Regions from separate parts of the Vibrio sp. R15-SG3-ISO1A genome, predicted to be linked through region 1. Evidence: predicted binding sites of a transcription regulator. Region 1 holds the regulator's gene; each other region holds the start of a gene.
What was found. The regulator PurR, encoded in region 1, represses purine synthesis genes. The targets are predictions, from matches to a motif close to TNANGNAAACGTTTNCNTNA.
Positions count from the first base shown of each region.

Region 2: AC6R0L_RS06280 (phosphoribosylaminoimidazolesuccinocarboxamide synthase) is a predicted target of PurR. The motif match lies at 1,619-1,638, and genes of this name have one in related genera.
Region 3: purL (phosphoribosylformylglycinamidine synthase) is a predicted target of PurR. The motif match lies at 2,576-2,595, and genes of this name have one in related genera.

Region 1 is NZ_JCBDGH010000066.1:41,872-46,477, reverse strand. It holds gene AC6R0L_RS10485 (TVP38/TMEM64 family protein) at 1-44, opposite strand, end outside; gene AC6R0L_RS10480 (TfoX/Sxy family DNA transformation protein) at 251-844, opposite strand; cyclic di-GMP riboswitch class I at 1,049-1,157, opposite strand; gene purR (HTH-type transcriptional repressor PurR) at 1,333-2,337, opposite strand; gene torD (molecular chaperone TorD) at 2,576-3,283, opposite strand; gene torR (two-component system response regulator TorR) at 3,522-4,229, shown strand; gene elyC (envelope biogenesis factor ElyC) at 4,344-4,606, opposite strand, start outside.
Region 2 is NZ_JCBDGH010000040.1:9,089-13,694, reverse strand. It holds gene AC6R0L_RS06290 (glycerophosphodiester phosphodiesterase) at 163-864, shown strand; gene AC6R0L_RS06285 (SulA-like leucine-rich domain-containing protein) at 1,122-1,517, shown strand; gene AC6R0L_RS06280 (phosphoribosylaminoimidazolesuccinocarboxamide synthase) at 1,735-2,838, shown strand; gene AC6R0L_RS06275 (methyl-accepting chemotaxis protein) at 2,935-4,606, opposite strand, start outside.
Region 3 is NZ_JCBDGH010000057.1:63,109-67,714, reverse strand. It holds gene purL (phosphoribosylformylglycinamidine synthase) at 1-2,434, opposite strand, end outside; gene mltF (membrane-bound lytic murein transglycosylase MltF) at 2,806-4,347, shown strand.

The DNA.
Region 1 (4,606 bases):
ATCAGAGCGAGCAAACCAATACCTAAAAGCAGTTTCTTGTTCATATGGATCCCTTTGAAAACATCATCATTGATCATTGTTAGATATGAACCAAAAAGCCAGTAAAAAATTTCGCCCTAAAGGGAAGAATACGTTGAATTCTATGACGAAGGAATGGAAACGCTAGAAAAGCATCGGCTAAAAACGTCTCAAGCCAGCGGTGTTGGGCTGGCTTGAGACGGGGATTGGAATTACTGAACGCTATCGCTGACTAGCTTTGCAGCTGATTCAGGAGCTCGTCGCGTCTTGCTTGAGGGACCACAGACCAGTGCGTGCCTTTAATTGCCCCCTCAAGTGCCCACAGCAGGTCGATACTGACATCGGTAGAGTGCGTGGAACGAATCGCTTTATACGCTTCCACTGCGCCCGTCTGCTCCAAACGGGAGACACTGTCGATACCCGCTTTCTTGAGCATTCGCTCGGTCGCTAGACGCAAGTTCGGCAGATCTTTCAGGCGCGTTGGTTTGGCGTTGGTTTGACGCTGCTTGTCTTTGTTGGCCGCCTCTAGGGCAGTGTTTGCCATCGCAATAGTCTGAGTGACATCCTGATCCCAGTCATGACCGAGGGCGTAGTATTTGGTGACCACAGGGAAACCACGCTTTTTATACACGTATGGCTCGAGTCCCTGAGCATTAAACTGTTGGGCCAACGAGTCGTCGGCGCGTATGTGAAGTTTGTCATTTACCACGAGGGCAAACATGGTGTCATCAGCGAAGATTCCGAATCCACCAAACATTGAGCGAGACTTGATCTTGCCCAATGGTTCAAACAATCGCATTGAGTCTTTTAAAATTGGTTTATCCATGCTGTTATTCTCGGTGTATTACAATACGCCACCAAATTCAGGTCCGAGAGATTAGCAAAAATATGCAGGTTTTGTGTCAGTAGGGTGTCATTCTGGCTCATAAAAGAATAATCCTACTCACGGTGTGAGCGCATAATGCGCGCGCAACGTTTAACTCATTGTATTCTTTGCTTTTGATAAAGAATTACGAAGTGCACATTTGCCATCGGCAACCCCGCTACCAAGCAGTCATCAACGTTGAAATCGTTGAGTGGCTACAACAGGCCGGAAGCTTTGCGTCCCATCCTTTCGAAATGGTTTGCCCTGTTCGTGGCATTCGTCGAACATAATAAGCATAAATAATTTATGGGCTAAACATCACGTTTTGATGGGTTAAATGTGATCTTGGTTCATAAAATAGACGGGTGTTAACGAGAGAATAAAGCCCAGCGGATGAGAAGTATTCTCGCTAGGCTAGTCGATGTGATGTGCTGAACTTGTTCGTTGGTCTATTTCACCGTCGCCACGGTATCGCGCTCGACGATTTCTGGGTGCATTTCAAAAATACGTTTTTCATGCTCTTTGTCTTTAATACGTTCGAGCAAAATCTCAAATGCGTTTTTACCCACACGGCGCTTCGGCTGGTGAACCGTCGTTAGCGGTGGTGAAAAGTACTCGGCTAGCTCAATGTTGTCATAACCAATGACCGACATGTCTTCTGGAATACGAATGCCTTTTTGCTGTAAACGGCTCATCAAACCGAGCGCCATCGTATCGTTGAAACAGAATACTGCGGTTGGCTTTTCGTCCATGGCGACGATTTTGTCCGCGGCAAGCACGGCGGTATCGCACTCAAAGTTACCTTCTAAGATCCAATCTTCGTTGACGCTCAAACCCGACTCGTTCATTGCGCGCTTAAAGCCTTGGATGCGCTCTTGGCAGGCCGCTTTTTCAAAATGCCCACTCAAGCAAGCAATGCGCTTGTGGCCGTGATCAATCAGGTATTTTGTTGCGAGGTAGCCGCCTTCTTCCGAGTTGTCGATGATTTTATCGGCTTGTGAGCTTTCCGGGCCCCAATCCATCACCACCTTAGGGATGTCTTTATGACGGTCAAGCATTTCGCTCAACTCTTCGGTCAAATCTGAACACATCACTAAGATGCCATCGACGCGCTTTTCCGCCAGCATGCGAATGTAGTCACGTTGTTTCTCGTAGATGCCGCCAGTGTTACACAAGATCAAGGTGTAGCCTTGACGGTAGCAGTAGCTCTCAACCCCGTCGATCACTTCCGAGAAGAAAAGGTTGGTCGATTGAGTAACCAGCATGCCTATTGTGCGTGTCGAGTTACATTTCAGGCTGCGTGCAACGGCACTTGGGGCATAGTTCAACTCTTGAACCGCTTCCATCACTTTTTCTTGCGTGGCTTCAGCGACAAAGCGTGTTTTGTTGATCACATGGGATACAGTGGTGGTCGAGACACCCGCTAAGCGAGCGACGTCTTTAATCGTGGCCATATGGTTTTGTCCTGTCGATGACTGCCTACTATTCTATGAAAAGTTAAGTCTATAAAAGTAAAGTCTATACAAAGTTTAGAGTATGTAGACAGAAAGTATCAGAAACACAAAAACCGCCCTCAAAAAGCGGTTTGTATTTATTAGTTTTATCGTTTGCGGACCGGATTGTAGTCCGCAACGTCGATTTGGGCAAATAAAAAACCCGCCTTTGGGATCTCGCCACACCTTTTGTATGGGCTTAATCGCTATCGCCTTGCAGGTAGGCTTTATCCAATTGAATGAACGCGCACAATAGCGACGACAGCGCCGCATAGAAGCCGAATGTGTCGAGGCGCTGGCAGCGCTCGGCAAACCTCTCAATCCAAGGGAGTAGATGCTGCTCAATAAAATCGGCTTGCTCTTGGTAGGCGAGATGCGTGTCGCCTGCCATCTGCTCTGCTGCATGAGCGCCGCGCACAATCAGGTTACCCAAAAAATCCAGCTCTATGGCGAGATGATCAGAAGGCTCATTGAGCCCTGAATGCACAGCGACCCCGTGTTGTTGAAGTAAAGCGTCCATCTGTTTGGCAGGCTCACCATTGAGCAGTCCGGATTCATCTAAGTAGACAGAGGCGTAAGGCAGCGCGCTGTCTCGGTCGGATTTTAAAAACAGGTCGCAATAGTCGGCTGATAGTTCCAACTGAGCATCTGGCCTGTCTTGCAATCGGTTCAATGCATCGATGAGCCTGTCTGCGGCGACGTTAAGCTCAGGGGTTTGTGCAAGTCCCGTCAGAAAGGTACGTGTGTCCACCGAATGATATTGGGCCAGCTCTTGCTCTGAGAGCTCTTTGGCAAACACGCTCGAAAACCACCAGTAGAGCTCAGCGCGTTGCTCATCAAAGGCGCGCTGCTCTTTCGCGGCGGGAGATAAAGGGTCGGAAATCTGGGCGTTAGGTGTCTCTGGCATGATGGGCTCTCAACTGAATCAGATGCCGTTAAGTCTAACGGATAAAAATGAACAGCGGTCAACCTGATTATGAGAAGAAATGGTCAAATATGGCAATTTGTGAACAGGGCGGCAAAGCTTGCTTTGCATCAATGAATCGCCAACTTTTCGCTTCACAAAGAGGACAAAGATGGAGTTGTGACTAATTATGAATAGAATAAAGCCATTGAATCAGTGTGTGAATAAGTGAGTAGAGCCGATGAGCTACCACATTTTGGTTGTTGAAGATGATGAAGTGACTCGCCGTAAATTGGCGGGCTACTTTCAAACCGAAGGGTATCAGGTGAGCCAAGCTGAGAATGGCGCGCAGATGCGCGATGTACTCAGCAGCAGTCGGGTCGATTTGGTGATGCTGGATATTAATCTGCCCAGCGAAGATGGCTTGATGCTGACGCGTGAACTACGCAGTCAATCGGACATCGGTATTATCTTGGTGACCGGGCGTACCGACAGCATTGATAAGATTGTTGGTTTAGAAATGGGCGCGGACGATTATGTCACCAAGCCATTTGAGCTTAGGGAACTGCTCGTCAGAGTCAAGAACCTCTTGTGGCGCATCGCACTGGCTGCGCGAGCGCAAAACGCGGGCAGCGATCAGCAAGAGGGCGTGGTGCGCTTTGCTGAATGGACGTTCGATATTCAGCGCCGCGCTTTGAGCCGAGGGGAGGAGCCAGTCAAACTGACTAAAGCAGAGTATGAGCTTTTGGTGGCGCTCTCCTCTCACCCTAACCAAGTGCTCAGTCGGGAACGCATTCTTAATATGATCAGTCATCGTGTGGACGCACCCAATGACCGCACCATCGATGTCCTGATTCGGCGCATGAGAGCGAAGATGGAAGTGGATCCAAAAAATCCGCAGATATTCGTCACCGTGCACGGCGAAGGCTACATGTTCGCCGGAGATTAACGGTTTTCGGCAATGAACGAACGCAGATTGATGCCAAAGAAACGAAAAATCCAGGCATGCAGCCTGGATTTTTGTGTTAAGTGGAAGACGTTCTCCGTCTACGCTGGCGGCCGGTTAAACGTCGCTCTGCGCAGCCTCCACCTCCAAGGCTTGCTCTTCATAATCGGACGCCCAGTCGCGCAGGTGTTGCCAAATGGTGCCCAGCGTTTCATGCCAGTAGCGCTCAGTTTGTTCGAGATATTTGCCCTTCGGCGCGTACTTCTCCCACGCTTGATCGATGTTTCTCTGCGCTAGGTAGTTGGTCGGCGCGGCGTAAGGTTTCAATCCTGCGGAATGGAATTCATTCAGGGCACGGTTCATGTGACTGGCCGATGTGA
Region 2 (4,606 bases), on a different contig from region 1:
TTCAAATTAAATGTCAGATAAAAATATCGTTTATGACATAAAAACCAGTAGAGTTAATCGCAATCTGTTGAAAGAGCGAGCACAACTTAGAGAGCAAAATGACTACCACATCCACTCAATGACGCGTATTCTCAGTCCAAATCACTCCGTTGAGAATCAGATATGCTCATTATTGGCCACCGCGGCGTGGCAGGACACTATCCAGAAAACACCACCGCCAGCATTCAAGCGGCGATAGATCTTGGCCTTACTTGGGTTGAAGTCGATGTGCAGCCTTGCAAAGACGGGCATCTCGTCGTGTGTCACGACCATACTGTTGACCGTTGCTCGAATGGTACAGGCAGAGTCGACACCTTGACACTCAGTGCGCTCAAACAACTCAACTTTGCGGCACGCCATGAAGGTCAAGTGACACCACAAACCCTGTTAACCCTTGAAGAGCTACTGACACTTATTGAACCCAGCGACATCAAGCTGAATATTGAAGTGAAAGTTGATACCCACGACGCCCAATCGGTATGCGCGCTATTGGCCTCTACGCTCAATGCGACCTCAATACCGCTAGAGCGCATTATTTTGTCGAGTTTTAGCCATGACGTGATGCGCGAGTTAGCGAAGCAAATTCCTCAGTGTCGACGCGCTTTACTTACCGAGCGATTGAAGCGAAAGGATTGGCGACTGCTCAAAGAGGTGGAGGCGACAGGCTGCAATATCGGCGCGACATGGGCGACCAAGTCTACCGTTTCAAAGCTACAAGATGCCGGGTATGAAGTGTGGTGTTACACCATCAATAATCCGAAACGACTCAAACACCTTTCTCAATTGGATGGTATTTTTAGCGACTATCCAGAACGTTTTCTCTAGCACCTCCTCTCACCCTGTTCGCCTCTACTTGGCCTCCTGCTGAGTAGAGTGCGTCACCCATCACATTTTCTGCACCTTTTCAAAGCTCTCTTTCAACCTATCAAACCAATATAATTTAACTATTTATCAGATAGTTAGAAAACAAACTTCTTTTATCAACCTACCTAACTCGCTCATTCTGCGTGCAAAAAATGCTTGCGTCTTCACCACAACAAAACTACTGTATACACATACAGCATGTATGAAAGGACAGTATTATGATTTCAGTTCAAACACCTCGTCACGGCTACTCAAAGTTTAATGTGTTGGCTCAGCCTACCCAGCCTCTATCTTTGGATGACACCAGCCTTGAACGACTGGCTGATCTGTCACAGCAGAAACAGTGGATTCTATTTACAGGTCAATGCCCACGTCCAGATTTTGCCCAACTGTCCTCTCATCAAGTGCGTTGCAATCAAATCATCCACATGAAGCCATCGCAAACTCAGTCGGAAGTCGATATTGTGACCAAAGCGATTCAATCAGGTAATGCCAGTGCGGTGGTTGCCTCCAGTGAGCTCTCTCTTATCGAACAGCGACTATTGAAAGAACTGGCCAAGCAGCACCACTGTGAAGTCTTTTTTGTTGATGCGTCTATGCATCACTACCACTAAATCGAAACCTCACTGCCTTCGCCTCTTATCGTTGTGATAAGAGGCGTTTCTTTTCGCGGTTTCTTGATTTGAAACCAAGGTCTAACCCATTCAACTTAAAAACAAGCAAACGTTTGCTTTTTATCTGGAACCGAGAAAAAGTTCTGGTATCATGCTCTGCAAATGAATAGCCTTCATGGCTTATCAACCATTTTTGACAAATTATAGGAATGTCTAAATGAGTCTCGCAGAACAAGTTCTCGCCGTTAATGACGATCTTCCCATCCGCACTGATAAACCTGTTCACAGTGGTAAAGTCCGCTCTGTGTATTGGCTAACCGAAGCCGATAGCCGACGCCTTATCGAAGAAAAAGGCTACGACGTGTCGCCTGACGCACCACTGGCAATTATGGTGATCAGTGACCGTATCTCCGCGTTTGACTGCATTTGGCACGGTGAAGGGAATCTAAAAGGCGTGCCAGGTAAAGGGGCGGCGTTAAACGCCATCTCAAACCACTGGTTCCAACTGTTTAAAGACAATGGGCTCGCAGACAGCCACATTCTCGACATTCCTCACCCATTGGTTTGGATCGTGCAAAAAGCCAAGCCCATCATGATCGAAGCCATCTGCCGCCAATACATCACCGGTTCAATGTGGCGTGCTTACGAAAAAGGTGAGCGCGAGTTTTGTGGTATCACACTACCTGAGGGCTTAGAGAAAGACAAAGCGCTTCCAGAGCTACTTATGACGCCATCCACTAAAGGCATTCTGCGTGGCATTCCAGGTGTAGCAGAAGCGGACGACGTCAACATCAGTCGCCGTAACATTGAGGAGAACTTTGCCGCGTTTAACTTCTCAAAACAAAGCGATATCGCGCTTTATGAGAAGCTACTCAGTGAAGGCTTTGGCGTCATTAGCTCTGCGCTAGCGAAAGTCGGTCAAATCTTTGTTGATACCAAATTTGAGTTTGGTTACGTCACCGACGCGGCGGGTCAGGAAAAACTCATTTACATGGATGAAGTGGGGACACCGGACTCTTCACGTATTTGGGATGAAGCACAATACCAAGCCGGCAATATTGTCGAGAACTCAAAAGAAGGGTTCCGCCAGTTCTTGCTAAACCACTTCCCTGACCCAGACATCTTGCTCAATAAAGATCGCATGCCTGAGCGTGAAGCCCTAGCTCGTGACAATGCCCTTCCTCTCTCTGCGTTGATGGACATCTCAAAGACCTACACAGGTATCGCAGAAAAGATCACGGGAAAAGCGATTACGCTCAGCGATAATCCTAAGCAAGAGATCATCGATATTCTTGCCGCAGACTACGGTCTCATTGACTAAGTGACCTGTTCGACTGAAACGACAACGCCCAGCTTAGCTGGGCGTTGTTTTATCTTAACAATGATATCTCTACTTAGTGGCTTTTCATCTCATCGCTTAGAGTTTAAAGCGCTTTATCTCATGCTCTAGCTCAAGTGAGAGCTCGGAAAGCTGTCTCGCTTGAGCCGCAGCGTCATGCGCTTCATCGGCTAATTCATTGGAGACATCACGAATACCAACCGTATTACGCGTAATTTCCGACGTCACCGACGCTTGCTCTTCTGCCGCTGAGGCGATCTGAGTCGCCATATCGCTAATACGCTCGACCGCATGTTGAATATCAGTGAGGCTTTGTGCCGCCAAATCCGCGTCTTCAACACTGGTCCCCGCTAATTGTCCACTATCACGCATGATGCCCACCGCTTTTAGCGTGGTGCCTTGCAGCGTCTCAATCATGTGTTGGATCTCTTTGGTCGATGAGTGTGTGCGTTGGCTAAGCACGCGCACTTCATCGGCAACGACTGCGAACCCACGCCCCTGCTCACCAGCGCGAGCGGCTTCAATGGCCGCATTCAAGGCGAGCAAATTTGTCTGCTCTGCGATGTCTTGAATCGTCGAAAGAATGGTATTGATGCTGTTACCATGAACTTCTAGCTCTTGAATGACCTTTGTCGCCACTTTAACTTCATTAGCCAGGTTCTGAATCGAGCTTTGCGTTTGCACCACTTGTTTACCGCCTTGCATACAGGCTGACACCGCTTGGGTTGAGTTCTGCGCTGTGTGGTCCGCGTTGCCGGCAATTTCTTGCGTCGCGGCCGCCATCTCGTTGATGGCAGTGGCGACCATGTTGATCTCATCTTGCTGTAAACGAATTCGTTCACTGCGCTGCGCGGCATTTCGTGCTGTGCTTTTCGATTGCTCAGACAATGAGGCAGACACAAGGCTCAGCTTCGATACCATCGCATGCATATTGCCGACAAACGTATTAAAGTTTGCCGCCAGTTGACCCACTTCATCGTCACTTCTTGGCTCTAGACGCTGAGTTAAATCCCCTTCGCCTGACGCAATGGCTTCCAACGCGGTCGACACGCGCACTAAGTCGCGGAATAGGAAGCTCACCAACCAAGAGACCAGTACGATGACCACTGCCGTGATCACCAGTGACGTCACCACCAGCTTGATCATCAACTGATTGAGCGCCGCTTCTTCAGTCGTCACATCCATTTCAATAGCAAAAATCCAAGGAGTGTGGGCAACGGATTTGAAATAGTACAGCTTCTCTTGATTGCCTTGATGTAATCGATGTATCGATCCCTCGTCTGCTGCTTGTTTGATGTCTTGCAAAGATAATCGGTCGAACAACTGACTGACCGGTTTGAGCAGCAAGGTTTTATCAGGATGAGCGAGGAAATTACCATCTTGTGTATCAATCAACATCGCGTGCGCATTTTTGCCTACATTAAGGTTGATGACGTCGTTAATCAGCTGATCAATCAGCACATCGGCGCCAACCACGCCGAGTAGCTGCGTACCCTGCGTAATCGGCTGAGCGATCGTCACAAGCAGCGCATTAGTGATTGCATCTTGGTAAGCCGTGGTGATCATCTGGCGTCCTGCATTCTTGGCATCGATATACCAAGGTCTGACTCGCGGATCGTAGTCGGCACGATTGCGCTCAGGGTGAGAACGGAACATCTCTCCCTTCGGTGTGCCGTAGAAAATGTCGTCGAAGCCACCAGCATTGCGTGCTTGTTGCAGATAAGGCACAACATTCTCTTCGCCAACGTAT
Region 3 (4,606 bases), on a different contig from region 1:
GAACATCTTCAACACGACCAAATGCGGTGATCACCAATGAAAGTGGTGAGGTCACCTCTTTGCTTTCACCATTATCTTCCCATTTAGTCTTCATCGACATGGAATCTTTACCCACCGGGATAGTAAGACCTAGCGCTGGACATAGCTCTTCACCGACGGCTTTCACTGCTTCGTAAAGACCGGCATCTTCGCCTGGATGACCTGCTGGAGACATCCAGTTCGCTGACAGTTTGATGCGCTTGATATCACCGATATCTGTCGCTGCAATGTTTGTTAGAGACTCACCTACTGCTAGACGTGCTGATGCACCAAAGTCTAGAAGAGCCACTGGTGTGCGCTCACCCATAGACATCGCTTCACCGTGGTAAGAGTCGTAGCTTGCTGCGGTTACCGCGCAGTTTGCCACTGGAACCTGCCAAGGACCAACCATCTGGTCACGCGCAACAAGACCGGTTACCGAGCGGTCACCAATAGTGATCAGGAAGGTTTTCTCTGCCACTGTTGGTAGGCGTAGAACGCGATCAACCGCTTCGTTAATTTCGATGCCATCGCGATCAATCGCTGGGCTATCGACTTTAAGTGTTTTCGCATCACGGTGCATCTTCGGCGTTTTACCCAACAAGATGTCCATTGGCATATCGATTGGCGTGTTGTCGAAGTGAGAATCTTCTAGCGTTAGGTGACGCTCTTCAGTTGCGACACCGACCACCGCGTAAGGCGCACGTTCACGCTTACAGATCGCATCAAATACGTCCATGTTCTCTGGTGCTACTGCCATAACGTAACGCTCTTGAGACTCGTTACACCAGATCTCAAGTGGGCTCATGCTTAGCTCGTCATTTGGTACGTCGCGTAGCTGGAATAAACCACCACGTTCGCCATCATCACACAGCTCTGGTAGTGCATTTGAGATACCGCCTGCGCCCACATCGTGGATAAACGCGATTGGGTTGCTCTCACCAAGCTGCCAACAACGGTCGATCACTTCCTGACAGCGGCGTTCCATCTCTGGGTTTTCACGCTGTACAGAAGCAAAGTCAAGATCTTCCGCAGACTGACCTGACGCCATTGAAGAGGCCGCACCACCGCCAAGACCAATGTTCATCGCAGGACCACCCAGTACGATGAGTTTTGCACCCACAGGGATCTCTTTCTTCTGAACGTGCTCGTCACGGATATTACCCATACCACCAGCAATCATGATTGGCTTGTGGTAACCACGGATCTCTTCACCCGCGTGAGAGGTCACTTTCTCTTCGTAAGTACGGAAGTAACCCAGTAGATTTGGACGACCAAATTCGTTGTTGAATGCCGCACCACCAAGAGGGCCTTCTAGCATGATATCAAGGGCGTTGACGATACGACCTGGCTTACCAAAATCGGTTTCCCATGGCTGTTCAAAACCTGGAATACGTAGGTTAGAGGTAGTAAAACCAACCAGACCGGCTTTAGGCTTGCCGCCAATACCCGTTGCACCTTCGTCACGAATCTCACCACCAGAACCGGTAGACGCACCTGGCCAAGGCGAGATAGCGGTTGGGTGGTTGTGCGTCTCAACCTTCATTAGGATGTGAGCATCTTCGTGGTGGTAGGTGTATTGACGAGTGTCAGGATCTGGGAAGAAACGACCTACTTTTGAACCCGTCATGACTGCTGCGTTATCTTTGTAAGCAGACAAAACGTGATCAGGTGTCGTTTCAAAGGTGTTCTTGATCATCTTAAACAGCGACTTTTCTTGATCAACACCGTCGATCGTCCAGTCTGCGTTAAAGATTTTATGACGACAGTGCTCTGAGTTTGCTTGAGCAAACATCATCAGTTCGATGTCGTTCGGGTTGCGACCCAGTTTAGTAAAGTTTTCTACTAGGTAATCAATTTCATCTTCCGCCAGTGCCAAGCCCAAGGAAACGTTTGCTTCTTCAAGCGCAAGACGACCGCCCGCAAGAATATCAACGTGAGCAACAGGCTTAGGTTCAGCAACGCTAAACAGTGCAGAGGCAGCATCAAGCTGAGTAAATACGGATTCCATCATGCGGTCATGGATAAGTGCTTTCACCGCATCCACTTGTGCGTCGTTTAACGCGACCGATGATTCAATGTAGTATGCCGTACCACGCTCTAAACGCTTAACACTTGAAAGGCCGCAGTTATGCGCAATGTCGGTGGATTTAGAAGACCAAGGAGAGATGGTGCCCGGACGAGGAGTCACAAGCAACAAAAGACCTTCAGGTGCGTGCTCTTCGATCGTTGGGCCGTAGGTCAACAACTTTTCTAGCTTTGCTAGTTCAGCGTCAGACAGATCTGCGGTAAGGTCAGCAAAGTGCATAAACTCAGCGTAAATACCTGTCACAGGCAGGTCTTGTTCACGACAAAGTTCTACTAGTTTGTTAACACGAAACTCAGAAAGAGCTGGGGAGCCACGCAAAATTCTCATGTGCTTAGGTCTCTTATGCAATTGATTAAGATGATATTGGAATAAATTCAATACGTTATAAAAAACAGTTCAAACCTATGCCAATCGCACCTCTGCGTTTGCGAGCGCATTATATAGCAATTGGTTTTGTGATGTAACACCAAACGCAACCGTTTGCGTCATTTTTTTCATCGGCGTACCGCCAGCACAATCGCCGCAAAGCCTTTCTTTCCTGTCCCGTCCACAAGCTCACCCTGTACGGAAGAGCATGAGCCATCATGGCCTGTGAACATGATGTTTTTTTGAACTCTTCGGCTTCGCCGTCGATAGTTTCTTGCCTTGTGATGACACTTTGATATAAATGCCCTACTGGAAGTATGAGACTCTCTTTAATGAACAAGTATGACTTTAGCCCGCTGAAAGCCTTGTGCGCGCTGCTTTTTTCTGCGCTTTTTTTGACGGGATGCCAAATTGAATCTAAGCCGAAAAGCGAATTAGACCAAATTCGCGAACGTGGAGTGCTTCGCGTTGGCACCCTCAATAACCAGCTCTCCTATTATATTGGTCCTGATGGCCCGGCAGGCCTTGATTACGAAATCGCCCGTGAATTTGCCAACGAGCTTGGTGTGCAATTGGAGATGAAACCTGCCTATCGCATTTCGAGCCTCTACCCAGCGCTGGAAAAGGGTGAGATCGATATTATCGCGGCGGGCCTCAGTCAATCACCTGAGCGCATGAGCCGTTTTCGCCCTGCCCCCGCCTATTATTACGTCAGTCAACAACTGGTGTATCGCAAAGGGCAGTGGCGACCACGAAATCTAGAGCAGTTGATTGAGCGACAGGCCGAGCTCATTGAAGAGAACGACGGCAAGCCCGTTTTAAGTATTGTCAGTGACTCTCACTTCAATAAGACGTTAGGAGAGATTCAAATCGACTACCCGGAGTTTACCTATAAGGTCGACGCCAATGTCGATGTCAATGACCTGCTCAAGCAGGTCTCTGATGGTGAACTGCTATTTACCGTCGCAGACTCGGTCGAGATCTCGCTATCACAGCGGATTTATCCCGATGTGGCACTGGCGTTTGAGCTGACCGAAGATCAGCCCATCTCCTGGTTCTTACGACGCAGCCAAGACGAAAGCCTCTACGCCTTGCTGATCGAGTTCTTTGGTCATCTACAACAATCCGGGCATCTCGCCTCACTGGAAGAGAAATACATCGGCCATATCGACAGCTTTGATTACGTCGATACCCGCGCCTTTATCCGCGCGTTGGATTCCACGCTACCGACGTGGTCGCCACTGTTTAAGAAATACTCCGATGAGTTTGATTGGCGATTGGTCGCAGCACTGGCTTATCAAGAATCACACTGGAACCCTCGCGCCAAATCACCAACCGGGGTTCGTGGCATGATGATGCTGACGCTGCCGACAGCCAAAAGTGTGGGCGTGACCAACCGACTCGATCCAGAGCAATCGGTAAGAGGTGGCGTTGAGTATTTGCGGCGCATGGTGGCGCGCATTCCAGACACCATCGAAAGCCACGAGAAAATTTGGTTTGCGTTGGCGTCGTACAATGTCGGCTATGGTCATGTAATGGACGCCCGCCGCCTGACGAAAAAACAAGGCGGCAACCCCGATGCTTGGTCAGATGTCAAAGACAGACTGCCCCTGCTTCGCCTTAAGAAGTACTACAGTACCACTCGCTATGGCTACGCCCGGGGTGATGAAGCACGCAACTATGTGGAGAATATTCGTCGCTACTATCAGAGCATTATTGGTCACGTTGAACAGAAGGAGTCCAGCATTGAGGACTTGACCGTTGACGATCTGGTGGTGATCGAACTGCCAGACGAAGAAGAGCCGGAAGGCGAGGCCGTCATCGAACAAGAAATCGAAAGCGCCTCTTCCGCTGACAGCCATCTCGATCAATAATAAGCCGAGCACAGAGCTTAGCGTCGCGAACTCTCGCGCGCTAAGCCCATTTCTATCCTGTGCCTAATCACTCACGTAACATTCTTAAAACGGTAACATTGGACGGTTATAAGAATCGACACCTAGGACAAAGTTTCCTTAGGTGACACATGAGTGTCTGTCGTTAACATTAGCTAGGAGGTTGTTTTATGCGTCGACGTAAACTGCAGTCAAAACGCCTTAACAAGACTGTATCAGCGAATCGCCGAAAGCGAATGAT